2 linked regions of the Dongshaea marina genome follow. The protein of the gene in region 2 interacts with the protein of the main gene of each other region in a pairwise test. Links are inferred from orthologs where the notes say so. Each region holds a gene or a part of one and is shown on either strand. Other genes may lie near its edges.

Region 1 (14,873 bases), 220 kb from region 2 along the record:
GATAAAGCGACTTATTCAGGGGATGACTCTATTGCTGGCATTTTGCATGCTGGCACCGGCCCAGGCTGAAACTTACCCGGCGACCCCCTATCAGGTGATCAAGGTTGCGGCCGATAAAACGTTCCAGGATATCGATCAGCACCAGGATAAGATCAAAAACAATGTTGGTGTGCTACGCACCATCATCCGTAACGATCTGATGCCCTACGTGGATTACAAGTATGCCGCCTATTTTGTGGTGGGTGCCCAGCTGCGGGGTACCACCAAGGATGAGCGCGAAAACTTTGCCAATGCCTTCAGAGATTACATCATCGAGACCTATGCGAACGCTCTGAGTAAGTATTACTCCAATCAGACGGTGAAGGTGCTTGAGCCCAAGCAGCCGAATAACGGCAAAATCGCCATGGTTGAGGTCGAGGTACATCAGGGCGATCAGGCGCCGATCGAGCTGCAGTTTACCCTGCGTAAAAACAAGCGCACCGGTCAGTGGAAGGCCTTTGACATGGTGGCTGAGGGAGGCATCAGCCTGCTGACCACCCAGAAATCTGAGCTGGCGCCTCTGTTGCGTGAGAAGGGAATTGTGGCGGTGACCAAGACTCTGGTTGAGCGGCAAAAGGCCCTGGCGAACGGTAAAGCTTCTGATAGCAAGGCTTCGGCATGACGGACAGGATTGAGCTTCCGGCGATTTTAACCCGGGAAGCGATTCCCGGACTCTGGTCCCAGCCATGGGCTGAGTGTGTGTCCATGGATCTTCGTCAGGTGACGGAGCTGGATTCGGCCGGGGTTGGATTTTTGGTGCATTGGGCGGCTGAGCGGCGGCGGCGTAATTGCTCCGCCACCGTGATCGGTGGACCGGAAACGTTTGATAACCTGACTGCAATTTATGGGGTCAGTGAACTTTTTTCCAGGCAGTCGGATTAATAGGATATTTAAGATGCAACCAGATGAGATCAAAGAGATTTTAAATAAAGAACTGTCATTGGATGAGCTGATGGTTCGTGGTGAAAATGGTCATTTTGAAGTATTTGCTGTCTCTGCACAGTTTGCCGAGATGAGCCGGGTGAAGCGTCAGCAGCTGATCTATCGTCCACTGGCAGAACATATTGCGAGTAATGCAATTCATGCATTGAGCATCAAAACCTTTACCCCTGAACAGTGGCAGCGTGATCGCAAGCTACTGATGATGAGCTGAGAAACGGATAATGGATAAATTTAAGATTAACGGGGGAGCACCACTGCGTGGCGAGGTGCGGATCTCGGGTGCGAAAAATGCGGCCCTGCCGATCCTGTTCGGAACCCTGTTGTGTGATGAAGAGGTCACCCTGAGTAACGTCCCTCATCTCAAGGATGTGAATACGACCCTGAAACTGTTGGAACTGCTGGGAGCCGAAGTAAAGAGCAACGGTGAGATGACGGTTCTGACCGGGGCGGTGAATAATCACGTGGCTCCTTATGAGCTGGTTAAGACCATGCGGGCATCGATCCTGGCCCTGGGCCCGCTGGTGGCTCGCTTTGGCAAGGCGGATGTCTCCCTGCCGGGCGGCTGCGCCATAGGTGCGCGGCCGGTGAATCTGCATATCCATGGCCTGGAGCAGATGGGAGCTCGAATTGAGGTTGAGGGTGGCTATATTCGTGCCCGGGTTGATGGACGTCTCAAGGGCGCTCATATCTTCCTGGATACTGTGAGTGTGACCGGCACCGAAAACCTGATGATGGCGGCGGTGCTGGCCGATGGCCAGACGGTAATTGAGAACGCGGCCCGTGAGCCCGAGGTTATTGATCTGGCCAACTTCCTCAATGCCCTGGGAGCCAAGATCTCTGGCGCCGGAACCGCTACCCTGGTGATTGACGGTGTCGAGAAGCTGCATAGCGGACGCCACAGGGTGCAACCGGATCGCATCGAGACCGGCACCTTTCTGGTAGCGGCTGCGGTCAGTGGTGGACGGATCACCTGTACCGACACAGATCCCAAGCTGCTGGATGCGGTTTTGGCCAAGCTTGAAGAGGCAGGGGCCCTGGTGGAAACGGGTAAAGACTGGATCCGGGTGGATATGCATGAGCGTACCCTGCGGCCGGTCGATATTACTACCGCACCCTATCCCGCCTTCCCAACCGATATGCAGGCGCAGTTCACCTTGCTCAATGCGGTGGCGAAAGGCGCCGGTCGGGTGACCGAGACCATTTTCGAGAACCGCTTCATGCATGTACCTGAGCTGGTGCGGATGGGAGCGGACATTGAGCTGCAGGGCAACACCGCCATCTGCCGCGATTGTGAGTCTCTGTCCGGGGCACAGGTGATGGCGACCGACCTTCGCGCTTCTGCCAGCCTGGTGATCGCCGGGATGATCGCCAAGGGTGAGACCATTGTCGATCGCATCTATCATATCGACCGTGGCTACGAGCATATCGAAGAGAAGCTCAGGGGCTTAGGTGGCTCCATTGAGCGGATCAAGAGTGCTGCGGCTGAGGCTGCAGTAGCGATGGCGGAATAATGATTCTCCATTCGCTGGTGGTTTGATAAAAAAGCTCCCTCGGGAGCTTTTTTATTGCCTTGCTGGCGGTAGGTTTCAGCTCGTTGAGCTAATGTCCTGCGGACTGGGGGAGGTATGTCCTTTGGACAGATATTTATGGCTTCGCCATCTGTGTCGGGTAGCCGACGGCGGGTCAAGGAGAGAACGCCTCTCTCCTTAACAATCCTCCGGTGCCCCTGATCTCACTTGATCCTCAGTGAACCCACAGATTGAAGCGTCGCTTAGACGTTACATCCCTGTAACGGCTAAGCTCTCGTGGCACCCATGCCCCTCAACTTCCATCTCCAACGCTTCACTTCGTCGCTCGCTAACGGGGAGAAAAAAATCCCTCTGCGATTCAGAAGGAGGGAGCGGATGTTAGCCATTAGAGAAGCTTCCTGTAAAACTGAATAGAGAAGATGGAGAGCTTGATGCAGGGGAAGGGAGTTGACTGAGCAAGCATTACTGGCCTTAGCCGCAGATGCCGTTTTGCTGATACACCTGGCCGTGGCAATCTTTATTGTTTTTGGCCTGTTGCTGATTTACCTCGGTTATTTTTTGCAGTGGCTGTGGGTGAGAAACTTCTGGTTTAGAGTGGCTCATCTTCTGTGTATCGGCATAGTGGTGGTTCAATCCTGGCTGGGTGAGATCTGCCCTCTCACTACCTGGGAGATGGCCCTGCGCGCAAGAGCGGGGGAGGTAGCCTATTCGGGCACTTTCATACAGCACTGGATGCAGTACCTGCTTTACTACAATGCACCAGAGTGGGTTTTTACGGTCAGTTATACCATGTTTGGCTGCCTGGTGGTTGCCAGCTGGTTTATCGTATCTCCAACTAGAAACTCTAACTGAAAATCGCTCTATCTTTTCCGCCGATCAATACCGGCTATTGTGTTTTTGGCACAAACGAGCCGTCTGCAGGATAAATCCAAATGCCTTATGGATGATTCAATGGCATGCTGTTCATGCGTATAATTTCAGGCTGAAATTATACAGGGAGTCGTTATGAGCGAAGTGATCAGTCAGTGGCGACCCAGCCACTATAACAAGCATGCCTTGGTGCAGTATGAGCTCTCCTTGGGCATGATAGAGAGTTTCAATATCCAGCGGCATGAAACCATCCTGGATGTAGGCTGTGGGGATGGGCGGATCACCCATGAATTGGCATTAAGGGCTGATCAAGGCCTGGTTGTCGGGGTTGATCGCACCCGGGAGATGATCGACTTTGCCCGCCAGCAATGGCGCGATATTTCATCGCTAAGTTTTCAGCATCAGGATGCAACCGAGCTCAATCTGGAGCAGCAATTTGATCGGGTGACGAGTTTCAATTGCCTGCACTGGATCCGCGAGCTGCCTAAAGCCTTGGCCGGGATCTCCCGGACTCTAAAGTCCGGAGGCAGCTTTGCTGGATTGGTTTACCCCCGCTGCGAAAACCTGTGGATCCCGGCCGAAGAGCTTGAAACCTCGCCTCGCTGGTCCGATGCTTTTCAGGGCTTCATCAATCCCTATGAATTTGATGATGCCGATGGCTACCGGGCCAAGTTGGAACAGGCTGGTTTTTGTGGCATTGAGATGGTGCAGGAGACCAAGCGGCGTGAGTTTTCCTGTCCTCAGGAATTTATCTCTTACATGCTGAGCTGGTTACCCCATCCGGCCCAGGTGGATGATCCTGAAAGCTTCATGGCTGACTGGTTGGCACGTTACCAGGCCTTGACCGGGCAAACGGATGATTATGTCTATATGGATTATCAGGTGCTTACTTTTATCTGTCAGAAGAGTTCCTCAATAGATGAATGTTGAGCGCTTTAGGTGCTAAAAGAGTTCTAAAAATAACTTACCTGAGCTGTGCTCTAATCGGCTTGGGAGGAAGGCTTCTAGCTACAAGCTAAGATGTCAGGAGGGTGTTCTTAGTTCAGCTATTTAAAAAGAGTCCTGGAGCTCGTTTCTGTTAGCTCATTCCTACACCAATCCAAGGCAGGCTCGGTGTCAGTGAAAAATTTTTTCCTAACCTTAGGCGTTGTTTCCAGTCTCTTTTTCATTAGCATTTTCTGGATTGACAGAGAGCAAACAAAAGCTTCACATACCTGATTGTGCTCCTCCATCCACCGGGCAAGCCCATATATGTGCTCCCATATATCTGGTGGAGATAGTTCCCACTGACTCAAGTCTGTTACCTGACCCCAGGGCTGTTTGATCATTGCAACCATTTGCTGCTGATACGCGTTGACAAAATGCTGTGTTGTCTCGACATTCCACCTTCCCAGCACATGCAGAAGCATGATATTGCCTTGGAGCTTCATCTCGAATGAGCCATGCTCTTTCCACTGCATACAAGCCTCCTTTAGCTAAATCGAGTTCATCTTTTCAGTCTAGCATTGTTAAGATAATGTTTCTGGCTGTGAGGTCTGTCGGAAATAGTAAGGCGCTGCCTATTTCCAGCATTATTGTCTCTTTTAACTTCGAAGATCACTCTGAAGGGTAACTTTCGATCTTTTGAATTCGATTGTTATCTAAATGTAACTAGGCGGGTAGTTCAATGCTGCTATCAATGATAGCCGATGCTCTATACTCTTAAAGAGTTGCAGGTGGGAAATGTTCATGAAGGGTTTAGTACAGCTTAAGGTGTTTTGCAAAGTGGCTGAAACCGGAAACCTCACCGAGGCAGGGCGTTTGATGGAACTTTCTCCTTCATCTGTGTCGAGGCAACTTCAGGCACTGGAAAATGAACTTGCAGTCAGGCTCTTTCATAGGAGTACCCATCATGTCGGGTTAACTGAAGCTGGGCAGTTTTACTATCAAAAGGCCTCAAAGGTACTGTTGGAGTTACAGGATACTCATGAGCTACTTTTGGAGTACCAATCCGGTCCGATAGGAACATTACGGATTAGTACAACTCAAGGATTCGCTAACTTTTACCTTGGCCACCATATCCCTGATTTTTTAGAAAAGTATCCAAAGATTAACCTTGATATCCAAGTGTCTGATCAAATGGTGGATCTGATTCAGGAAAATATCGACTTGGCAATACGTTATCATGTACCGGATGACTCTTCACTTATTGCCAGAAAATTTCAAAATACAGAGAAAATGGTCATCTGCGCTAGCCCAACATATTTTATGAGAAGAGGATATCCAGCTTCGCCGGAAGATCTGAAGAAACACAACTGTTTGTGTTGCTGGATAAAAAATTCAAACCGTTGGATTATCAGTCATGAGGGAGAAAAGCATAAAATCCATGTATCCGGAAACCTGAGATCCGATAACATTCCTCTGTTGTTGAGCCAGGCTGTGTCAGGGCTTGGAGTCATCATGGCGCCACTTTGGATGGTAGATAACCTGTTACGTGATGGTTCACTGCTACAAATTTTTAGTGAATATCGAAGTCAGTTAGGCAGCGAGTGCGATCGTTTTATCTATGCTGTTTATCCACATAGAGCTCATCTCCCGAGCAAGGTCAGAGTATTCCTGGACTACCTGATAGAGTGTTACTCTTAAAGTTACTCTGTGTGATAGAAGCGATTAACCAGCTGTTCTAAATATGGTTATACAGGGCGATATTCCTGCAGATATCCCATGAACCCGACTCCCTTCTATGAGGTTCGTGACCAAAGCATTTTCATGCTGCATGAGTGGGGGCTTATGGAGTAGCTTAGCTCTATCTGTTGGATCCCTACATCATCAGAATCAGAAAAGGTGAGCACTCGATTAAATTGCTCTGATCCCACTGGGCGACCGATAGTCATTCGAGCATCTTTTGCTATTTCCTTGTTTCATCAAGCCTTGTCGTAGCTGACCACTGTAACAGGAAGTTGGTTACTTATGTCTGTTAAATAATTTAACATTTATGCTTATTTATCAAATGCTTATGCTTTCCGATGCTACTTTCGAACGTGCTGATATCTGAAGACTTTTCCTGCGCAGTAGGTGTTTCCTGCTTCATCGCGTTTTGCAGAAGCTTCAGGTTCGTGACTACTTGCCACCTATCGAAGAGCATGCTGAATGTCTGTTTCTTGAACTGAAGTAATCCAACCTCAGATGCCTGATAGATTGCCGGGCGCGATTTGACTTTCCAGTTCTTTGCTTTGCAAAAAACGCAAAACCAATTTTGGTTTTTGCCCGATTCCATTAGTTATTGAATGGTTATACCTTTGTTACCAGACATTCAGGCAAACAGGGATTATTCATGAAAAGCACAATTTCAGAAAAATATGGGCCATGGGCACTCATTACCGGAGGAACCTCAGGAATCGGTGCGGCGCTTGCCGAAGAGCTTGCTCAATCTGGAGTCAACCTGCTACTTGCGGCGCGCAATGCTACCAAGCTGGGGCAGCAAGCTCAATCTCTTAAAAGGCGCCATAGGGTTGAAGTTGAGACTATCTCTGTGGATTTGAGTGAGAACGATGGTTTCCGGGAGCTAATCGATAAAACACAAAACTACGATGTTGGACTATTTATCCCTTCTGCAGCTCTCGAAAATAATGGGGAGTTTACCCAGATAGAGGCTAAAGATGAGCTTCGACTGCTACAGCTTAATGTGATATCAGTCTATGCTTTGACTCATCACTTCGCTAAGCGAATGCAGGAGAGAAAAAGAGGAGGGATACTTCTCGTCACAAGTCTGTCAGGTATTATGCCAAGCCCTTACTTTTCGAACTATGCAGGTTCCAAAGCTTATGTTCAAAATCTGGGTTACTCCCTGAACTGGGAGATGAGACGCTATAACATCGATGTTTCTGTGCTCGCCCCAGGCCCAACGGCCACACCGATGCTGGAAGGAACCGGTGTTGACTTTTCTAAAACACAAATGAATATCATGAGTGCAAAGAGTGTAGCCCAGATCGCTCTTAAAGGGTTGGGTCGTAAGGCTGTCATTGTTCCTGGGCTGAAGAATAGAATCATGGCCTTCATGCTCAAATACTTAATAAGTACCAAAAAAGCCATATCTATGAATGGCAAAATGATGGAAAAAGTTGCTGACTTCAATAAGTAATACACATCACTTTAAGGAGATTATTATGACTAATAAAAAGACCGTCGTAATTGCTACTGCTACGCCGAAACCTGAACAAACAGAAGCAATGCAACATTATCTGAAAAATGTAATGCCTTTATTGATAAATAATGAAGGTGAGGTTGTCTACCGAGGGAAAGTAGATTCGCAACTTCATGGTGAGAGTTCTTTTAAAATTGTTCTTGTTATAAGGTTTCCAAATGAGGATATAGTCCGAACTCTGTTTGAAAGCGATGAATATCAGTCATTGGCACCATATCGGGATAAAGGATTTAAGGATTTTGGTATAGTTCTCTCTTCTGAGATGGGTTAACTAAGAAGGTCAAGCGATGATTTAAGCCTGATAGTCTCAATGCTTTATCGTTTTTCCTTAAATGGATGGCTCACATTAGCTATCTTTACTCTGCTAGAGTGAGGCAAATACCCCAGAGTCAGGTTGAATGACACCCCGGTTGTGTTTCAGATAGCTGCTCTTTTTTAAGGTGTACTGCTTTCAACGTCACCGGTCTTCTGCTGCAGGGAGCGCTTCTAGAGATTCAAGGGATTGAGCTACAGCGACCTGTAGTGGTTGAATCCAGACATCAGCAATAGATGTGAAAACCACCTAGTATCCTAATCCTTGTATAGAAAAACTGAGGGAATAAGCGATGAGATATATTAAAAAGCGCCAGGAAATTTATGGTAAGAAAATGGCTTATATTGATGAGGGAGAAGGAGAACCAATTATTTTTCTACATGGAAACCCGACAAGTTCATATTTATGGAGAAATATACTTCCTTATATGGAGGGGAAAGGTAGAGTCATAGCACCAGATTTAATTGGAATGGGTGACTCTGAAAAGTTAGATAATAGTGATGAGAATTCTTATAAGTTCTTTGAGCACGCAAAATATATTTTTAAGTTGCTTGATACTATTGATGTAAAAGAAAATGTAACTTTGGTTATTCAGGATTGGGGTTCTGCTTTAGGTTTTTATTGGGCACATACACATCCAGAATCAATAAAAGGTATAGCTTTTTTTGAGGCTATGATTGCTCCTGTTCCAAGCTGGGATGCTTTTCCTGATGAGGCGCGTGATATTTTCCAGGCATTCAGATCTGACTTGGGTGAAGATCTGATCCTTAACAAGAACCTCTTTGTTGAGGAGCTTATCCAGAAGGGGGTGATTCGAGCATTGTCAAAAGAGGAGATGGATGAGTACCGAAGACCATTTTTAAATTCAGGTGAAGATAGACGTCCCTCGCTCACTTGGCCCAGAGAAATTCCTGTTGCCGGGAAACCCTCAGGAACAAATGAAATAATGTCATCTTATAGTCGATGGTTAACAACAACGCAGTTTCCTAAACTGTTCATCAATGCAGAACCTGGTGCTCTCATTTCAACCAAAGAGGCCAGAGATTATGTTAGATCCTGGCCCAATGTCACTGAGGTCACTGTAGAAGGTATTCACTACGTGCAAGAAGATTCACCTGATGAAATTGGTGTTGCCCTTCAGGAGTGGTACAAAAATCTCTCCTAATTGCTGTGACTCTTCATGATTTATGAGGGTGCAGGAATGGGCCCTTTTTCTTCTCTCCAGCCATTGCCAAAGGGAGAGAGCAGATGTTCGAGAACAAATATGATAATGCAAAATTGAAAATCGTGATTTTGCGCTGTTGACTACTCTGTAGCTTCAAATAGTAAGGGTATATACTTCATAAAAGCACAAGGAAAACAGGAGCATATCGTGGGTAAGTCACAGCACTATAAAGGAATTCAAGAGAGTTATCCGGAGCTGATGGAAGCTTTTGAGGCGTTAGGGAGTGAGGCGAAACAGGCCGGGCCACTCGGCAGCAAAGAGGCTCACCTGATCCAGTTAGCCGCTGCGGTTACGATTCGCTCAGAGGGGGCGACCCACAGTCATACGCGTCGCGCACTCGAAGCCGGGGCATCGCCCGATGAGATCAGGCATGCGGTCCTGCTACTAGTGAGTACCATAGGTTTTCCGACTGCCGTTGCCGGACTGAGCTGGGTTGCTGACATTCTCGATGCTAACTAGGCTCGCTGGAGGTTTCTCGTTCCTAAGGGACCGATAATCACTCATTTTGTCCGTAATAGTCTTTACGGAATTCATCGAGGATCGCTTCGCGTTCGGCGGTGTCGATGGCTAGTTGCTTGAGAAGATAACGGGTGAACTCCAGGCTTGCCTCCAGGTTGTCGGACACCACCATGTTAGCACCGAGCTCCTGGAGCACTTTACACTGGTTGTAGCTGTGCCCCAGGGCACAGATCTGCATCTCAGGATCGCTGTTATGCAGGGTCTTCACCACCTGCTTGGTCGCTTCATAGTCATCCAGCGCGACCACCAGGATCTTGGCCTCTTTGAGGGAGGCGGAATGCAGGATCTCCGGCTGGCGGACATCGCCGTAAAAGACCGGGTGGCCGTGACTTCGTTGCTGCTTGACCCGATTGGCATCCATATCCAGGGCGATATAAAAGATCTTCATCTTAGTCAGGACTTCGCCGATGCGATGTCCTACCTTACCAAATCCGGCCAGCACAATGGGGACGGGGATCCCGGGAGGTGGAGGATAGATGGAGTAATCCGACCCCTGGGAGCGACTCAGGGTGCAGGCCAACCTGGATAGGATGGGAGTAAACAGCATACTGAGGACGACTACTAACATCAGCTGCTGATAGAGGCTCGTATCCAAAATAGTATGCTGAAGAGCCAGCGAGAATATCACCAGGGCAAACTCACCACTTTGAGCCAACATCAATGCCGTCGAAAGCGAGACGATCCCGTTACGGCTAAAGAGATAAGCCAGCGGAAAGATGATGATGATCTTAAGAATAATCAGCAGGCAGACCAGGCCCAGGATCAGCAACGGGTTATCAATCAGACTGATGAGATTGAAGGACATCCCCATCGACATGAAGAAAAGTCCCAGCAGCAGTCCACGAAATGGCTTGATCTCGGCGATCACCTGGTGACGGTAGATGCTGTCGCCTATCAGCAGCCCGGCGAGAAATGCACCCATCTCCATCGACAGGCCGATATGCTCTGTGATGGTGGCCGTACCCAGTACAATCAGCACCGCAGAAGTGGTGAATACTTCTGGGCTGCCAGCCAGAGCAACCCTGTGCAATATGGGGTGCAGGAAGTAGCGGCCACCGAGGATCACCACCAACAGAATCACCAGGGTTTCCATCAGTGAGATGAAGAGCTCACCCTGGAGCGTAAAATCAGGAATTGTCAGCAGGGAGATCAGGGCTAACAGCGGTACCACCGCCAGATCCTGCATCAGCAGTACCGAGAAGCTCATCTTGCCGTATTGAGAGTCCAGCTGCTTATTTTCTCCCAGCAGCTGTAGTACAAAGGCGGTGGAGGAGAGGGCCAGGGCTGAGCCCACCAGGATGGCTGTAATCAACTCAAGCCCGGTCAGAATATAGATCAGAAAACTGAGCACCATCCCGGTCAAAGCGACCTGGAGGACCCCCAAGCCAAAAACCAGCCGCCGCATCTGCCAAAGCTGTGAGGGCCTGAGTTCGATTCCGATAATGAATAGCAGCAGTACCACACCGAACTGAGCAAGGGCTGAGATTTCAGTAATATTATCGATCAGGCCGAGGCCGGAGGGGCCGACAATGACGCCAGCGATGACGAAGCCAGGAATGGATCCAAGCTTGACAGCCTGAAACAGTGGAACAGCGATCACCGCAGCACATAGCAAGATGATGATATCTGTCATGTAAGCCGAGATCATCGGGTGTCATCCATCCTTGTCGTAAGACTCACTGGGTTTGAAGTACTACCAATCACTTTTGCTGATAGCTAAAGTATTTACCCAGTTTCACTCATCCACAAGCAGGCTGTCACTTTGACTCAATCGGAGACACAAAAAAGGCTCCGTAAGGAGCCTTGTTTTCAGTTAGGTCTTTTTCTTGGGAAGCACGAAATAGAGGAGCAGGTAGCCCAGGATGGCGGCCAGAATTGAGCCAAACAGGATCCCCAGGCGATCGTTAAACAGGTAGCCTCCGGTTGCCCCCTGCTCAAAGGCCAGGGAGCTGATAAATAGACTCATCGTAAAGCCGATACCACACAGCAGGGAGACTCCATACATTTCTCGCCAGCGGATGCCATCGGGCAGGCTGGCCATTTTGAGTTTGACCGCCAGGTAACTGAGCCCCAGTACCCCGATCAGTTTACCTATGATGAGACCTCCCCAGATCCCCATGGGTACCGGGTGTAGCAGCGACTGCAGGGTCACGCCCTCAAGAGAGATCCCGGTATTGGCAAAGGCAAACACCGGCAGGATCACATAGGCCACGGTTGGGTGAAGATCGTGCTCGAGTTTTTCCAGCAACGAGGGGCCTTCTTCTCCCTCTTTTTGCTTGAGCGGGATAAAGAACGCCAGCAATACCCCGGCCAGGGTGGCGTGTACCCCGGATTTCAGCACCGCGATCCACAGAATTAACCCGACCAGCAAGTAGGGGGTTAGCTTGGTGACTCCACGTCGATTCAGGATATACAGGACAATCAGAGACAGGGCCGAGATCACCAGTGAACCGAGAGATAGGTTGGAGGTATAGAAGAGGGCGATGATAATGATGCCGCCGAGATCGTCGATGATCGCCAGGGTCAGCAAAAATAGCTTCAGGCTGTGGGGGACCCGGCTGCCGAGCAGCGACAGGACACCCAGGGCAAAGGCAATATCCGTTGCCGCTGGAATTGCCCAGCCGCGCATCGCCATCACATCCCCGTGGTTAAAATAGCTGTAGATCAGCGCCGGGACAACCATGCCCCCGACGGCGGCAAATAGCGGCAGGGAGAGCCTGGATCGATCAGATAGCTCCCCCATCAGCAGCTCTCGCTTGATCTCAAGTCCCACCAGCAGGAAAAACAGGGCCATCATCCCGTCGTTTATCCAGAGCAGCAGGGGCTTTGCGATCTGCAAGGCGCCAAGTCGGACCTCAACATGGGTTCCCAGCAGGGCATCGTACAGAGGTTTGGCGGCAGAGTTCTCAATGATCATCGCGATGATCGCGGCGATCACCAGAATAATACCGGCGGCAGCCTCAAGGCGCAAAAACTCACGAATAGCTTTCAACATGTGTCGGATCTCTCCTCAAATTTAGCCTCAAGCAACCCACGACCAAGCTTCTTACAGCTTAGTCAAAAAGAAGTGGTGTTGGCTCAGGAGGCGTTGTTATTGCTTTGGTAGCGTGTGTCCTCGGTAATAGTTACCGGGACTGTCATCTTTTTGCCCTGACGCGAGATGGTCAGAGAGAGAATGCTGCCAGGCTTTGCCGCCGCAACCTTGTCCAGCACCTGACTGGCAGATTGGATCGGCTGATTATTTATGGCTAGCAGCACATCATTGATCTTGATCCCGGCCTTGTCGGCCGGACTATTGGCTACGATATGATTAATAACGAGTCCCTGGTTATCACCAAGGTTGAGAAGACGCGCCATGATGGCGGAGGGTTTGATTGCTCCAACACCCAGGTATCCGCGGATCACCCGGCCGTGCTCGATGAGCTGCTTCATGACATCGAGGGCGAGCTTGTAGGGAACGGCAAAGCTGATGCCGTAGCCTTCCTGATTTCGAGTCGTGTGGTAGGTAGCGGTACTGATCCCGACCAATTCGCCTCGGGTGTTGATCAGCGCTCCCCCTGAGTTCCCTTCATTGACGGCGGCATCGGTCTGCAGGAAATCCTGGCGACCATTACTATCGGCGCCTAGGCTGCTGAGATCGCTGCGCCCCTTAGCGCTGATGATCCCCTGGGTGATGGTTTGCCCTACATTGAAGGGGTTGCCTATGGCCAGCACCACGTCGCCGACCTGGGGATCGATATTGTTGTCCTGAGGGATCACAGGGAGGTTGTTGGCCTTGATCTTGAGCAGGGCCAGATCCGTGAGTACATCAGTACCGATCAGCTTGGCGTCGACGATCCGTCCATCCTGCAGCGCCACTATGATCTGGTTGGCCCGGGCGATGACATGATAATTGGTTAGAATGTAGCCGCCACGATTCATGATCACACCTGAACCCAGCCGCTGAGGCTGAAGACTTGGCTGACTATCCAGCTGGGCCTGCTGCATGCTTTGGGTGTAGATATTGACCACCGCAGGTGCGGCGCGATTAACCCCATAGGCGTAGCTGACTACACCCTGGCGCAGGTAGATATTTTGCGGCAACAGTTGGGCGGCCTGTTGGCGTAGTCCCGGGATCGCCAACACCAAGATCGCTGCCACCACTATTCCGGCACAGATGGACTTGAGAAGATAGATAAAGATGCTTCGCGACATGTGATGACCCCAGGCAGATGAGCCCTGAGGATAACATGATTTGAGGGGGAAGAGGAACGGCCTGGCAAGCCAGGCCGTGGATTTATTAGCGGATCACCAGATACAGTGAATTGTTACCGCGCTGGATATTCAGGGCAAGCAATTCCTGCTTGTTTTTCAAAGCCTTACGTAGCTCACCCATGTTCTTGATGCGTTGGCGGTTGACGCCAATGATGATGTCATTTTTACGCAGTCCAGAGAGGAAGGCCGGTGAGTTCGGGATCACTTTCTCGACCAGGACTCCCGGAGTTCCCTCCTTCTCTTCGATAGTGCTCAAAGTGGCACCTTCCAGAGCGGGGGTGATGACGCTGGCCTTGACCTGATGGTCTTCGGCGCGGCGCAGGGTTACCTTGAATTCATTGATCTTCCCGTCGCGGAATACACCCAGGGTGATCTCTTTACCGGCACCCATGGTTGCGATCTTGGCGCGCAGCTCACCGAACGAGGAGATCTTCTTACCATTGATGCTGATGATGATATCACCGGCTTTCAGGCCTGCGGCCTGGGCGGCTGAATCCTTGAGGACCTGACTGACAAAGGCACCATGGTCTTTATCATAGCCAAAGGCTTTGGCGAGATCTGAAGTCAGCTCTCCACCCATGATTCCCAGGGTTCCGCGGCGGACCTCACCATATTTGAGGATCTGTGAGACCAGGTTTTTCACCATCCCGGAGGGAATGGCAAAGCCAATGCCGATATTGCCACCATTGGGACCCAGGATAGCGGTATTGATCCCAACCAGTTCACCCTTGAGGTTCACCAGGGCACCACCCGAGTTACCGGTATTGATCGCCGCATCGGTCTGGATGAAGTTTTCATAGTGCTCGACGTTGAGGCCACTGCGTCCCAGTGCACTGACGATTCCTGCGGTCGCAGTCTGAGTCAGCCCAAAGGGATTACCGATCGCAATCACAAAGTCGCCGACCTTCAGCGAGTCGGAATCGGCAAATGGCAGAGCTGTCAGGTCTTTTGCATCGATCTGCAGCAGTGCGATATCCGACTGAGTGTCAGCGCCGATCT
Region 2 (14,885 bases):
AGGTCGAACATCTGGAACTCATCCGTTACCGTCTTCCTTTCTGGAGTGGGGAGCAAGACTCTAAGTACGCAGAGGATTCTGATTGGCATGAGCTGGAGCTAAAGATCCGTCAGGCCGATGCTCTTGCCCTAATCACCCCCGAGTGGCATGGGATGGCGACTCCGTTACTCAAAAACTTTTTGCTGATGTGTAACCTGCAGGATACGGCTCATAAACCTGTGTTGCTGGCCTCTGTGGTCAGTGGTATCAGCGGTGCTTATCCCATTGCGGAACTCAGGATGAACGCTCTAAAAAACATCAAGCTGGTCGCCATCCCGGATCACCTGATCTTGCGCGATGCAACCAACATCCTCAATCCAGATATAGAACTAACCCCTCTGGAGCAGCAACTACGCGAAAGAATCGATTACAGCCTGCATATGCTCTACCTGTATGCACAGGCCCTCACCGAGGTGCGCCGTCAGCACTCGAGCTACCCCAACCAACAGGAGTACTGCTTTGGCATGTAAATCATGAGAAGACCCGAAGGACTGATCGATACCCAAGGATAAAACAGATCAGGGATTATGACTGGCTAAAGCCCGGAGTTAGCCCCGCTAATTCTGAGCTAAAACAAGCCATAAAAATCACTAACAAGGAGAAAAATGATGATCCAACTCGAGCACCTGAACCTGGTTGTAAAAGATATCCAACGTGCCCTGAACTTCTACCAGGTTGCTTTCCCTCACTGGACAATCCGCGGACAAGGCACCGGAGAGTGGTATGGAAAACCAAGAACCTGGCTGCACTTCGGGGATGATTACCAATACCTGACTCTCAATGACAACGGCGAGGGACAAAATCGCGACCTGAGTGGTCACCAGGTTGGCCTGGCCCATTTTGGGATCATTACCCAGGATCTCGATGCCATGGTTACCCGCTTGCAACAGGCAGGATTTGACTATCACAGCCAAAGTGGCGATGAGCCGTTTCGTAAGAGCTATTACTTCATGGACCCCGATGGCAATGAGGTCGAGTTTGTGCAGTACTTCAGTGATAACCCCACAGAGCGCAACTACTACCCACAGCCCGCATAATAATATCGGCCAGCACAGCCCGTTTGCTGGCCGCTCTCTTCTAACCAAGGCTCTTAAATCGCAACAAACTTCGATAACCAAGCTGACATACTCAGGGTTATCTCCACAATGGCTTACTGGATGAGCCTTGGAAGTAATTTGAACAGACCCGGGCGCCGATATAAGCGCCAATAGAGTCAGAGATTGCCAGTATGATCCCAAGATGATAATTCACATCGCCCTTGATCAGAAATATCACCAGAGCCACTAGAGCATTTTTGACTTAATCAGGGTCGCTATTCGTCCCATCAGATTCAAGCGCAGCTTTGAGCTTTGTTAAGCTGACCTTCTGCAGCAAGGATGCTGCAGTAGAGCAACATGGATGTGACTTGCGTGTCAGCATTCAAAATCGAAGCAGCTCTTATGGAGAGTGAACCCATTTATCCGGAAAATGCTCTAGGTTTAGTGGTCACTCTTTCTTATAAAGTAAGCCAGCAATAAGGCTCCGCGGCTGAAGGGAATAAAAAATACAGCCCCTGCGAGCAGCATTAAACCGCCCGCAGGGTAAGGCTTAGCAATGGGCGTGACGCGCCTCGCGGATCAGTCGCTTCATCTCGCGTACCGCACTATCCAGCCCTTCGAAGGCCGCACGAGCGATAATCGCATGACCGATATTCAGCTCCAGCATCTCAGGAATCGCCGCAATCGGCTGAACATTATGGTAATGCAGGCCATGACCGCCATTGACCTTCAGCCCCTTGGAGTGAGCGTAGCGCGCCGCATCGGCGATCCGGTGCAGCTCCTCCTGCTGGATATTCTCATCGGTGGCATCGGCGTAACAGCCGGTGTGGATCTCGATGAAAGGCGCGCCACTGGCAACAGCGGCATCGATCTGCTCACGATCTGCATCGATAAACAGGGAAACCTTGGTCCCGGCACTCGCCAGCTGCTTGACCGCATCCTTGATCCTTGAGAGCTGGCCAGCCACATCCAACCCACCTTCGGTCGTCACCTCCTGGCGATTTTCCGGGACCAGGCACACAAACTCAGGGCGGGTCTCACAGGCGATCTTGATCATCTCATCGGTCACCGCCATTTCAAGGTTCATCCGGGTCTGCAGCGTCTCACGCAGTACCCGCACATCCCGATCCAGGATGTGACGTCTGTCTTCACGCAAGTGAATCGTGATCCCGTCTGCGCCCGCCTGCTCCGCGATGGCCGCCGCATGCACCGGATCCGGATAGCTGGTCCCACGGGCATTACGCAAAGTGGCGATATGATCGATATTCACACCCAACAAAATCTCTTTCACTTGGTTTTCCTCTTATTTGTCATTTTCAGGAACAGCTCCCTGCTCCTCAGTTTACGGTGGCCAAGATAGGGATGAAGTGCCAATCGGGTAAAACGTTTGGCCGCCTGTAAACTCTGTTCGTTATCCAGCTGGTAGGACGCGATTGCTAACAACTGCTCTCCGGAAAATATGGTATGAGATCTCTCATATGAATCACAAGCGATAAAACCCAGCTCATTGTGATATCGGTAACAACCCTGGGGACAATCGGCTGCTCGCTGTCTGCGGTACGCACGAAACTGATCGCCGAGCCTAGGCTCTCCAGCAAAGAGAGCTCAAAGTGGCGCAGTGCTACTTCTACCCGGGGAATGTCCACCAGGGTACTCAAAAGCTGCCGATAGGTGGCAAAAAGCTGAGGAAACGGCGAGCCATCACGCAACAGCAGGTACAAAAGCTCGTTGAGATAAAAGCCACTGTAGAGGCGAGTCCCGGCAAGCTTGAGCGGCATCCCGCAGGGTTCGGCATGGGTAAGGGTCTTGAGAGCCCCCCGCCCCCGGTAACCCAGCTCCAGCAGGCGAAACGGCTGCAGGATGCTTTTGAGGGGACTCTTGGGAGAGCGGGCGCCCCGGGCCACCACACTGACCCGTCCCTCATGCTCGCAAAACAGATAGACGATCAGGCTGGTTTCACGGTAGGGACGGGAGTGGATCACAAAGCCTAATGAGCTCTCAATCACAGATCACTCCTCTCTCAATTTAGTCGCCGAAAGTAACCAGGTGTGGGGTAGAGCATACTGGCGGCAATGAAGCCAACTTTCTGTGACAGGGAAGTCACAGCAAAGCCTCAGGGATGAAGCTCGCGTGTTGGCTGGTTGCCGCCAGTAGGATAAGAACAACTGAGGCGACTTACTCGTCGCCATACCCCAGGCTACGAAGGGCGCGTTCATCGTCGGCCCAGCCAGACTTCACCTTGACCCACAGCTCCAGGAACACCTTGTTATCAAACAACCGCTCCATGTCCGCCCGGGCCTCTTCACCGATCTGCTTGAGCTTGCTGCCCTTATTACCGATCACCATCCGTTTCTGACCCGCACGTTCCACCAGGATCAGGGCGTTGATATGAAACACCCCATTCTCCTGGGCCTGAAAGCGCTCAATCTCAACGGTCACCGAATAGGGAAGCTCATCTCCCATGAAACGCATCAGCTTCTCACGGATGATCTCAGAGGCCATGAAGCGCGAAGAGCGATCCGTGATGTAGTCCTCAGGGAAGTAGTGCTCCCCCTCGACCAGCAGTTCACGGGCCCAGTCACGCAGTTGCGGCACATTGTCACCCCGGGTTGCCGAGATCGGCAGGATGTGGGCAAAGTCCATCTGCTTAGAGAGCCACTCGATGTGCGGCAGCAGCTCCTCCTTCTCCTGGACGTTATCGATCTTATTGATCGCCAACACCACAGGGCAACGGCTGTGACGCAGCTTATTGAGCACCATCTCATCATCGCTGGTCCATTTGGTCCCCTCGACGATAAAGATCACCATATCCACATCACCCAGGGAGCTGGTCGCCGCCCGGTTCATCAACCGGTTGATCGCCCGCTTCTCCTCTTTATGCAGTCCGGGAGTATCCACATAGATGGTCTGATAGGCACCATCGGTGTCGATGCCCAGGATCCGGTGACGGGTGGTCTGAGCCTTCTTGGAAGTGATCGAAACCTTCTGCCCCAGCAGTTGGTTCAGCAGGGTCGATTTACCGACATTGGGGCGACCGACGATCGCCACAAAGCCGCAATAAGTTGTTTCATCAGTCATTTTGTAACTGCTCCAGTGCTTTTAGAGCGGCGTCCTGCTCCGCCTTGCGGCGGCTGGTTCCCACTCCGGTCGCAGCACCATCGAGCGTCTTGACCAGGCATTCAACGGTGAACTCCTGGTTATGAGCTTCTCCACGGATCTGCACCACGTGATATTCCGGCAGTGGCTGGCGCTGTCCCTGAAGCAACTCCTGCAATCTTGTTTTGGGATCTTTTTGCTCAATCCCCGGGCGAATCGATTTCAAACGCTCCTGATACCAGTCGAGGATCGTCTGGTGTGCCTGCTCGATCCCCGCATCCAGGTAGATGGCCCCGATGATCGCCTCGATGGCATCGGCCAGAATCGACTCGCGGCGAAATCCACCGCTCTTGAGCTCACCCGGCCCCAGGATCAGGTCATCACTGAGCTGAAACTCACGGCCAAACTCGGCCAGGGTCTTGCCCCGTACCAGGGTGGCACGCATCCGGCTCATGTCGCCCTCATCCACCTTGGGAAACTGCAGGTAAAGAGCATTGGCGATGACCAGGCTCAACACCGAGTCTCCCAGGAACTCCAGGCGCTCGTTGTGCTGGCCACTGGCGCTACGGTGAGTCAGGGCCTGCTTGAGCAGGCTGACATCTTTAAACTGGTAGCCAATCTTACGCTGGACCCGTTCAATATTCAGGGTCATGTGATACCTCCGATCCGGCTAAAGCGGACGCCGGTTGGTACCCAGCTTGGCAGCCAGGAATCGGCCGAATGATCAAAGGTAAAGCTGATCCAGATCGCAACCGCCTTACCCACCAGGTTCTTCTCGGCCACAAAGCCCCAATAGCGGCTATCGGCACTGTTATCCCGATTGTCACCCATCGCGAAGTAGTGCCCCGGTGGTACCACCCACTCCCCGACTTCCTGGCCAGGCTGGCGGTAATAACTCGGATACTGCTCGGGCAGCATAGGGTTACGCAAGATATCGTGAGTCACCTTGCCAAGCTGCTCCTGGTAACGCTCAAGTGGCATTCCCATCTGGGAGAACTGGCTGGGTCCGATATAGTTCTTGGTCACCTGCTGCAGGCCGGGGCAGGTCTTAGCTCCATGGCAGGCCGGCTTCACATACAGAGTCTTGTTCTGATAGATGATGGTATCGCCCGGCAGACCGACAATCCGCTTGATGTAATCAATTTTCGGATTGGGCGGGTAACGGAACACAGCCACATCACCGCGCTTGGGCTCACCGGTTTCCAGGAACTTGTGATGGAACACAGGATCGCGCAGCCCATAGGCAAACTTCTGAACCAGGATAAAATCACCCGGCAGCAGAGTTGGCATCATGGAACCACTTGGGATCTGGAAGGGTTCAAAGATAAAGGAGCGCAGGATCAGAACCACCAGGATCACCGGAAAGATGGAACGCCCGTTCTCCAGCCAGCCCGGAACCGGTGCCACCTGGGCCAGCTGCTCCTTGCTCAGTGGCTCTTCACTCTGCTGCTGCGCCTCATCGATCAGCACCTGACGACGACGCTTAAACACCAGCTTATCGACTATCCAGATAATACCGGTCAGCACAGTGACCAGCGTCAATATCAGGGAAAACAGGTTAGCCATAATCAATTAGTCCTTTCCAATATGGAGAACTGCAAGAAACGCTTCCTGAGGGACTTCCACACGCCCTACCTGCTTCATACGTTTCTTACCATCTTTCTGCTTTTGCAACAGCTTCTTCTTACGGCTCACATCACCACCGTAACACTTAGCTGTTACATCCTTACGCAGGGCTTTTACTGTACTACGAGCCACGATCTGGTTACCAATTGCAGCCTGAATCGCAATATCAAACATCTGGCGCGGGATCAGCTCGCGCATCTTATCCACCAGCTGACGGCCACGAAACTGTGCATTATCTTTATGAGTGATCATCGCCAGGGCATCAACCCGGTCGCCATTGATCATCACATCCAGTCTGACCATATCAGATGCCTGGAAATGCTTAAAACCATAATCCAAAGAGGCATAGCCACGGCTGGTTGACTTGAGGCGGTCAAAGAAATCCAATACCACCTCGGCCATCGGGATCTCATAGGTCAGCGCCACCTGATTGCCGTGATACACCATATTGGTCTGCACACCACGCTTCTCAATACACAGGGTGATCACATTGCCCATATATTCCTGTGGCAACAGAATATGGCACTCAGCGATCGGCTCACGGACCTCCTGAATACTGGTCACCGGAGGCAGGGCCGCTGGGCTATCGATATAGATGGTCTTGCCATCCGTCATCTCGATCTCATAGACCACGGTCGGCGCAGTGGTGATGAGCTCGATATCATACTCACGCTCCAAACGCTCCTGAATGATCTCCATGTGCAGCATCCCCAGGAAACCACAGCGGAAACCAAAACCGAGAGCCGCCGAATTTTCCGGCTCATAGAACAGAGATGCATCGTTGAGGCTGAGTTTATCCAGCGCATCGCGGAACGCCTCATAATCTTCAGAGGAGATCGGGAACAGGCCCGCATAAACCTGAGGCTTCACCTTCTTAAAGCCGGGCAGAGCAGTCTCGGCGCCATGCTTGGCCATCGTCAGGGTATCCCCGACCGGTGCACCATGGATATCCTTCATTCCACACACGACCCAGCCCACTTCACCGCAATTGAGCTCTGTGGTATCGGTCTGCTTCGGTGAGAAGATCCCCAGGCGATCCACACCCCAGACCTGACCCGTGCTCATCACCTTGATCTTGTCGTTTTTCTTCAGAGATCCATTTTTGATCCGCACCAGGGAGACGACACCCAGGTAGCTGTCAAACCAGGAGTCGATGATCAGTGCCTGCAACGGCTCCTCAGGCTCACCAACCGGAGCCGGGATATCCTGAACAATGGTCTCCAGCACATCTTCGATCCCGATCCCGGTCTTGGCACTACAGCGCACCGCATCCATAGCATCCAGACCAACGATATCTTCGATCTCCTGGGCAACCTTGTCCGGGTCGGCCTGCGGCAGATCGATCTTATTAAGAACCGGAACCACTTCCAGATCCATGTCGATCGCCGTATAACAGTTCGCCAGTGTCTGCGCCTCGACCCCTTGTCCTGCATCGACCACCAGCAGGGCCCCTTCACAGGCCGCCAGCGAGCGGGAAACCTCATAGGAGAAATCCACATGTCCCGGGGTATCGATAAAGTTCAACTGGTAATCATTGCCATCTTTTGCCTTATAGTTAAGGGTTACGCTCTGGGCCTTGATGGTAATACCGCGCTCACGCTCCAGATCCATGGAGTCGAGAACCTGCTGCTGCATCTCACGATCGGAGAGGCCTCCACAGTGCTGGATCAGTCGATCCGACAGGGTTGATTTACCGTGGTCGATATGGGCAATGATTGAAAAATTACGAATATGCTTCATGTATGTTTTGAACTGTTGCTAGCCTGGTCTTGTCTGAGGGGGTGATTCTACTGAATTTATCGTGGATCTGCTACGCCTGATTAATAACCAGTTAATAACCAGGCGTTGGTTTTAAGAGCTGGCGGCTCCGGAAAGAGCCGGTTGCTCGGTTTGAGTCTTGGAGGGAAGCTTCAAACGGACAGATTCTGCAATATGCAGCGCACTCTGGGCCGGGATCTGCCCCACCACTGTCACTTTCATCCGCTCCGAATTCACAAAGGTAAAGAGGTTGGTACTTCCAAGACGCACCAGCTGCTTCTGCTCCGCCGTGGTGGCTGTCACCGGGGCCACATAGATAGAGACCAGCACCAAACCATCATAGGCCATCATGTAATCCACCGGCTGATTGACTCCCACCAGCAGGTGGCGATCCCGCGAGATAACCTTGAACCCCTGAGGCAACCAGCCGATACTCCAATCCAGCTTACGTTGGGGTGCCTGATAGACATCGCTGGCCTCCAGGGTCTTTGGCAGCTTGAGGTTAAACAGCGCCAGTAACGCCTTGGTGGGCTTTTGCATCACATCCAGGGTCACCCCAAGATACTGACCAACCAGCTGCCCCTGAGGGGTCAGCACATCGACCCGCAGCAGCAAACCATTGTCCTGATCAAGCCACAACACATAGCTGTATTTATCTGCCGACTCGGGAGCCAACCGCACGATCTGCGCCTGACGCCCCACCACCCGGCTCTGGCCGGCAAGTAGCGCATGGTAGCTATCAAATACCTCAGGCAGAGGCATATTAAACAGGGCTGGCAGCAAGCCCGGCATCTTGGTGTGATTCAGGGTATAGGGTTGATGGTCCGGCTCAAAAAAGCTGACCTTGTTATCCCGTCGAATATATTGACGCACCGGACCATTGAGATACTCCATGGCAAACATATCTTTGCCCTTGGATGAAACATGGCTCAGGCGAATTGGCTCGCTGCGTCCCTGATGCAGAGCAACGTAGGAAAATTGGTAGTTAAGATCATGGCTGCTTTGCTGCATCCGCGTCAGCCACTGCTGAGGGCTGAGCGTTTGTGCGGCTGCCTGAAAGCTAAACGCAATCAGGCAGCCGACGAGAGGAATCAAATACTTGGTCACTATAAGTCTCTTTGCTACTGGTGCAGCACTCGTCCCTGCAGGAAGTGGTCCTGAAAATAAGCGCTGAGCATCTGCCTTTGTTGCTGGATCTGCTCCGGCGTCATCTGGGCTTCATTCTGTGCGGGTGCCATATTGAAGTTTGCACTAACCGGTGTTGCACCTCCCCCCAGGGGAACAGTGTTCAGAACTGAGCCAGGAGAGCTGGGCGTCTGCTGGTCGCCATATTTCTGCACTCCAACAATCACCACCCCGGCCACGGCCGCTGCAATTGCATACTGACCGACTCGCTTACTAAACTGCACAACCCAGCCTTTGCCCCTGCCAGATCTTTCAGAACTCTGGCGTTTGGGAGCTAGCACAGTAGGCTCATCTTCCAGGGCCGCGGTGACCCGATCAGCCAGATCAAAAGAGACCATCTCGGGAAGCTCACCTCGCATCGTATCACCGATGAGCTGGTAGCGAGTCCAGGTCACAGAGCTCTCATGCTCCTCGACTAGCAGATCCAACAGGCGATCATCATCCAGTTCACCATCGATGAATGCTGATAATTGTTCTCTGTCCGACATGAATATCTCCCTCAGCGCTGTAACAGCGGCTGGATCTTTTTATCTATCGCGTCTCTGGCTCTGAAGATCCGCGAACGAACTGTACCGACCGGACTGTCCATGACAGTCGCAATCTCTTCATAACTCATCCCCTCTAGTTCACGCAGGGTGATCGCCATGCGCAACTCCTCGGGGAGCGATTCTATGGTGTCAAACACGACCTGCTTGATCTCATCTGAGAGTAGCAGGTTCTCCGGGGTTGCCCGCTCACGTAGCGCATCCGGGCTCTCCATGTAGCCAGTATCGTCAAGCTCTACATCTGTGACTGGCGGACGCCGCCCCTGAGCCACGATATAGTTCTTGGCGGTATTGACCGCAATACGATACAACCAGGTATAGAAAGCACTCTCGCCACGAAACGAAGCCAGAGCACGGTAAGCCTTGATAAAGGTCTCCTGTGCAACATCGGCAACGTCACCCTGGTTGTTTACATACCTCCCGATCAGGTTCAACACCTTAAACTGGTATTTTTTGACCAGCAGTCCGAACGCTTTCTTGTCCCCATTCTGGGCCCGCTCGACAAGTTTCTGGTCTGTTATCTGCTCGCTCATTCGAGCCACTCATCTCCTGCAATATCAAATGATCAGCCACGATGGCCCATGATGAACGCACTAATTATGACTATTGCTATCTGTAAAAGTTCGCTCATAGACTCGATTTTTTTGAATCTGCTCAAATTATATAAAAGTTAATCGACTGACTGCCCATCATCTGAGTGTTCCGGTAAGATTGAGTGCAGTTTAAAGTCCAAGGCCATGATACTTATGAAACAAGAAGTTGAACACCTTTGTGATGTACTCATCATAGGAAGTGGAGCCGCGGGACTATCACTTGCCCTCTCGTTGGCAAATGATGCAAGTGTCTGCGTGCTAAGTAAAGGACCTCTCAGCGAAGGCTCAACCTACTATGCTCAGGGAGGCATCGCAGCCGTCTGCGATGAAACCGACAGCGTAGAGTCTCACGTAGAGGATACACTCATCGCCGGAGCCGGGATCTGTGAGGAGGATGTAGTCCAGTTCACCGCATCCAGCGCCAAACAGAGCATCCAGTGGCTGATTGAGCAGGGAGTTCCCTTCGACCAGGAGGAGAAAGCCAACGGCGAACGCTCCTATCACCTGACCCGGGAGGGAGGCCACAGCCACCGCCGAATCTTCCACGCCGCCGATGCAACCGGAAGGGCAGTGGAGAACACCCTGGTGCAGCGGGTTCGCGAACACCCCAACATCACCCTTCTCGAACGCTTTAACGCCGTTGATCTCATCACCACCCGCAAATTGAACCTTCCCGGAAACCGGGTGCTCGGGGCCTATGCCTGGAACCGCAATAAGGAGCAGGTTGAAACCATTCGCGCCCGCTTTGTTGCCCTGGCCACCGGGGGAGCCTCCAAGGTGTACCAATACACATCCAACCCGGATGTCTCCTCGGGGGATGGGATCGCCATGGCATGGCGCGCCGGGTGCCGGGTCGCCAATATGGAGTTCAACCAGTTTCACCCCACCAGCCTGTTCCATCAGGCCGATCAAAATTTCCTGCTCACCGAGGCCCTGCGCGGTGAAGGGGCTTACCTTAAGCGTCCCGACGGCAGCCGTTTCATGCCAGATTTTGATGAGCGTGCCGAGCTGGCCCCCGGGATGTAGTGGCCCGCGCCATCGACTACGAGATGAAGCGACTGGGTGTCGAGTGCATGTACCTGGACATCAGTCATAAAGAGCCTGAATTCATCAGGCATCACTTCCCGACCATCTATGAGCGTTGTCTCAAGATAGGGATCGATATCACAACGCAATCGATCCCCGTGGTTCCGGCGGCCCACTACACCTGTGGCGGGATCATGGTCGATCTCCACGGTCAGACCGATATCTCCGGCCTGTATGCCATCGGAGAGGTCACCTACACCGGCCTGCATGGCGCCAACCGGATGGCTTCAAACTCGCTGCTGGAGTGCGTGGTATTTGCCCATTCGGCGGCCAAGGATATTCTGACCAAGCTCCCCGCAGCCAGTGAGCCTCCCAAGCTACCGCGCTGGGATGAAAGCCAGGTTGAAAACTCCGATGAGGAGGTGGTGATCCATCACAACTGGCACGAGCTGCGCCTCTTTATGTGGGACTATGTGGGAATCGTGCGCACCAACAAACGCCTGGAACGGGCCAAGCGGCGCATCGAGCTGCTCAAGCAGGAGGTTCAGGAGTACTACTCACACTTCAGGGTCTCCAATAACCTGCTGGAGCTGCGTAACCTGCTACAGGTCGCCGATCTGATGGTTCGCTGCGCCATCGAGCGTAAGGAATCCCGCGGCCTTCACTACAACCTGGATTACCCTGAAAAAATTGAGAATTCCGGGCCCACCATCCTGACTCCTGAGCCTTAACGGCTTTGGCGGCTGAGCTCGCGCACATAGCGGGCCAGTTGCCGAAACTGCGCTGGCTCAGCCAGCGCATCATCCCAGACGATTCGCCAGTGTGAATCCGGCCCTGCAAAATGCAGCAGACAAAAACCGGAGCCGACCCGGGAGCGAGGTGTTAGCCGGCGAGGCTGGCCATCGAGCCGGCACTCCCCCTCATCATAGAGCTCCAGTAGCCAGCTATTTCTGCGATAGCAGCTCCAGGCAAATGCCAATAGAAGCAGCACAGCCCAGGGAATGAGTGTCCAGCCAGAGAGCCAATACCCGCCCAGCAGCCCGCCTCCCAGATAGAGCGCAATATAGGACATGAGCTGCTTGGCTGCAGGATTAACCCTGACGGCGAGCCCGGTTTCGTTCAAGAATAAGCTCCACCATAGCTGCCAAATGTGCCTCCTGTGGTGTTTGGTGCTTCATAAACCACTGAAACAGATCCGGATCATCATGGGTTAACAGCTCAGAAAATTGCTGCTGCTGAAGCTCTGAAAGCGACTCAAACTCATGCTCAAAAAAAGGCATCAGGATCACATCCAACTCCAACATGCCACGACGACACGCCCAACGCAGACGAGAATGCTCAATTATCTCTGCCACTTTACCTCCCTTGGTTGAGGACAAATCCAATCCCCAGTGATTTTACGGCTGACAAAGCCCCACGTCATCTTTACTATGACCCTTATGTTAAACAAATCGGATAAATTGATGTCCTCTCCTTACATCTCACTGCTGAAGCAGCTGCCGGATTTCGGATATTGCGAGCTGCAGCAGTATGCGGTGATCCGCGCCACTGGCCCGGATCGTCAAACTTATCTGCAAGGGCAACTAACCTGTGATCTGAACAATATCGAGCCCGGCATGCAACTGCTGGGAGCCTGTTGTGATCCCAAAGGCAAGATGCTGGCCGAGCTGAGAGTTCTCAACCTGGGTGAGGAGCTACTGCTGCTCACCCAAAAAAGCCTGCTCGACAAGCTATTGGCCGAACTGAAAAAGTACGCGGTATTTTCTAAGGTTACCCTGGAAGATGCCAGTGACCAGTGGAGTGTGCTGGCACTTGCCGGGCCGCACCTGGCCGGGCGCTTTCACTCCGAGCTCCCCACCGAAGGCAGCCAGCTCCATCAACAGGGAATGGAGCTGAGCTTCAGTCAGCCCGTTGAGCGCAAGCTGTTTGTGCTTCCCAAGGCCCAGGCACAGGATATGATCAAATCTCTGGAGGCGGACGCCTTCGACGAAAGCCTGTGGAATGGACTGGAGATTGCGGCCGGGTTGGCTCACTTAGGCGCCGAGCAGCAGCTGCAATTTTTGCCACAATCACTCAATCTGCAACTGCTGGGTGGCGTCTCCTTTAAAAAAGGCTGCTACACAGGTCAGGAGATGGTGGCTCGCGCCCGCTACCGGGGAGCCAATAAGCGCCGGGTTTATCTGTTAACTGGCACCGTCGGCTCACTTCTCACCCCGGAGAGTACCCTGGAAAGAAAGCTGGAGTCGGGCTGGCGTAGCACAGGGACGATTCTCAATCACTGGCAACATCAAGGGGAAGCCCTGATGCTGGCGATCCTGCCCCTGGATATCTCGGATGAAGACCACTTCCGTATCAAAGATGATGAGAACTCCGAATTCAGAGTAAGTGAACTCCCCTACTCGGTGGAAGAGCAGCAGTAATCTCTGCGGCTGCAGGCACCCCTGATCCTATCTAAATAATAGATAGATACTGACTACAAAGTATCTATCTATGCGTTTATTCTGGCCTCAGATTTTCCAAACAATGAGGCAATCGCCATGAGAACAACCTGGGATCGGATCCGCCATACACTGCTGTTTGAGATCTGTGGCATTCTGGCCATAGTCCCTCTGAGCAGCACTCTTTTTCATGTTTCCGGGAGCAAGATGGGTGCCCTGGCACTGGCTTGTATGCTGGTCGTGCCCCTGTGGAATTTTTTCTATAACCTGCGGTTCGACAAGCTGATGCTAAAAACTCGCGGCACGGTGGAAAAAACTCTCGGTTTGCGGGTGCTACATGCCATTGGCTTCGAAGGCGTGATGCTGGTTGTCGCAGTTCCGCTGACTGCCTGGTGGTTTAGCATCGGCCTGTGGCAGGCTTTGACCATGGATCTGGCGATGGCCCTGTTTTACCTGGTGTATGCCTATCTCTTTAACTGGGCCTATGACTGGGGATTTCCGCTCCCGGCTCAGAAGCAGCCACTGGCCTCAAAATAATATCCAGGCTCTTATCCTATAGCAGGGTGTGATAAGAGCCCTTCCTATCCATCAATCAATGAGCCAGGCCCCCCCCAAAGATTGCACTATGGTGCCAGAACTACCGACCTTTGTCCCCTCGCTGATCACCACTGTTCCCCTTTGGCTAACATCACTGTCAATATGGCTGACACAGGATTGAAATGATTCCACCGAGCTGGTTCGATTAGAAACCAGGGAGCCTCGGGAGCTTACTTCGCTACCAGCATCAGAAACCATCGAAGCTCTCTGGACAACCAGGCTTCCAGTAGCAGATACTTCAGAGGCATTGCTCTGGGTCCGCAAGGCGATAACATCGGTTTGATCTGCCACCACGTTTTGTTGAGCTCCAACAATGGCCTGCTCTGTGGCAACCGTCTTATTGTGGCGCATCAGGAACTTACCCAGATTGAGCATATTTTCTTGAGTCTTGGCGCTGAACTTAACTTCATAACCCTTGGTTTCCGTGGAGATGGCGCAAAGCTTATACACCCGGGCCAGATAAAGCTCCCATTTGAGGCCAATCCCTATCTTGGAGTAATCCCCCAGGTAATTGGTATGGCTGATCCCGGCAAAGCTTTTCATCTCCGCCAGCGCCTGCATCGAAAAGACCCCCTCGACATTGATCGTCAAATTGGCAGACTTCTGGGTGGTTTTTTTAAGCTCCCACCCTTTGTTATCCGAGTCTTGTTTTGTCTGTGAGGAATCACCCTGCTGTTGGTTTGCCTGGGAGTCAGAGTTTGCCGAAGAGGAGTTATCGCTTGAATTATCACTCTCCTGACTCGAAACCACGCTCAGGTGAGGAGTCGTTGATGAGTCGCTGTCTTGCTGTAACGCCGTTGCCTGTTGAGCCATGAGTTAAACCTACCTGTTTAAGATTATCTTCAATGATAAAAATGATCAGCATAGCTACAGCAGCAGATGAGCCTCAGCTGATTGATTCCGCCAACAAACGAAAAACAGGGAGAATTTAAGCTATCTATATGA

What was found.
Region 1: the proteins of DB847_RS03175 (region 2) and degS interact in binary tests that used the Escherichia coli proteins (3 or more experiments, as listed by UniProt). The link is inferred for Dongshaea marina from one-to-one orthologs.

Annotation. Positions count from the first base shown.
Region 1 is NZ_CP028897.1:388,626-403,498, forward strand. Bases 11,757-14,713 are described here. They hold degS (outer membrane-stress sensor serine endopeptidase DegS), read right to left. Parts: upstream 13,815-14,713; coding sequence 12,699-13,814; downstream 11,757-12,698. Other genes in these bases: nhaA (Na+/H+ antiporter NhaA), read right to left, coding at 11,757-12,615; DB847_RS02105 (Do family serine endopeptidase), read right to left, coding at 13,900-14,713. In the rest of the region: DB847_RS02025 (MlaC/ttg2D family ABC transporter substrate-binding protein), read left to right, coding at 1-661; DB847_RS02030 (STAS domain-containing protein), read left to right, coding at 658-921; DB847_RS02035 (BolA family protein), read left to right, coding at 935-1,192; murA (UDP-N-acetylglucosamine 1-carboxyvinyltransferase), read left to right, coding at 1,203-2,492; DB847_RS02045 (DUF2784 domain-containing protein), read left to right, coding at 2,958-3,362; DB847_RS02050 (class I SAM-dependent methyltransferase), read left to right, coding at 3,516-4,310; DB847_RS02055 (hypothetical protein), read right to left, coding at 4,427-4,840; DB847_RS02060 (LysR family transcriptional regulator), read left to right, coding at 5,109-6,005; DB847_RS02070 (SDR family NAD(P)-dependent oxidoreductase), read left to right, coding at 6,643-7,500; DB847_RS02075 (DUF1330 domain-containing protein), read left to right, coding at 7,526-7,834; DB847_RS02080 (haloalkane dehalogenase), read left to right, coding at 8,169-9,041; DB847_RS02085 (carboxymuconolactone decarboxylase family protein), read left to right, coding at 9,249-9,560; DB847_RS02090 (monovalent cation:proton antiporter-2 (CPA2) family protein), read right to left, coding at 9,598-11,268; more of nhaA, read right to left, coding at 11,434-11,756; more of DB847_RS02105, read right to left, coding at 14,714-14,873. UniProt on the Escherichia coli protein: A site-1 protease (S1P) that cleaves the peptide bond between 'Val-148' and 'Ser-149' in RseA. Part of a regulated intramembrane proteolysis (RIP) cascade.
Region 2 is NZ_CP028897.1:612,492-627,376, reverse strand. The notes cover bases 7,454-10,422. They hold DB847_RS03175 (sigma-E factor negative regulatory protein), read right to left. Parts: upstream 9,230-10,422; coding sequence 8,678-9,229; downstream 7,454-8,677. Other genes in these bases: rpoE (RNA polymerase sigma factor RpoE), read right to left, coding at 9,241-9,819; DB847_RS03180 (MucB/RseB C-terminal domain-containing protein), read right to left, coding at 7,650-8,663; lepA (translation elongation factor 4), read right to left, coding at 7,454-7,538. In the rest of the region: DB847_RS03220 (NADPH-dependent FMN reductase), read left to right, coding at 1-509; DB847_RS03215 (VOC family protein), read left to right, coding at 645-1,076; pdxJ (pyridoxine 5'-phosphate synthase), read right to left, coding at 1,627-2,367; GTPase Era, read right to left, coding at 3,252-4,154; rnc (ribonuclease III), read right to left, coding at 4,147-4,824; lepB (signal peptidase I), read right to left, coding at 4,821-5,738; more of lepA, read right to left, coding at 5,745-7,453; DB847_RS03160 (protein YgfX), read right to left, coding at 11,633-12,028; DB847_RS03155 (FAD assembly factor SdhE), read right to left, coding at 11,997-12,260; tRNA-modifying protein YgfZ, read left to right, coding at 12,369-13,325; DB847_RS03145 (PACE efflux transporter), read left to right, coding at 13,443-13,880; DB847_RS03140 (hypothetical protein), read right to left, coding at 13,932-14,753. UniProt on the Escherichia coli protein: An anti-sigma factor for extracytoplasmic function (ECF) sigma factor sigma-E (RpoE). ECF sigma factors are held in an inactive form by an anti-sigma factor until released by regulated intramembrane proteolysis (RIP).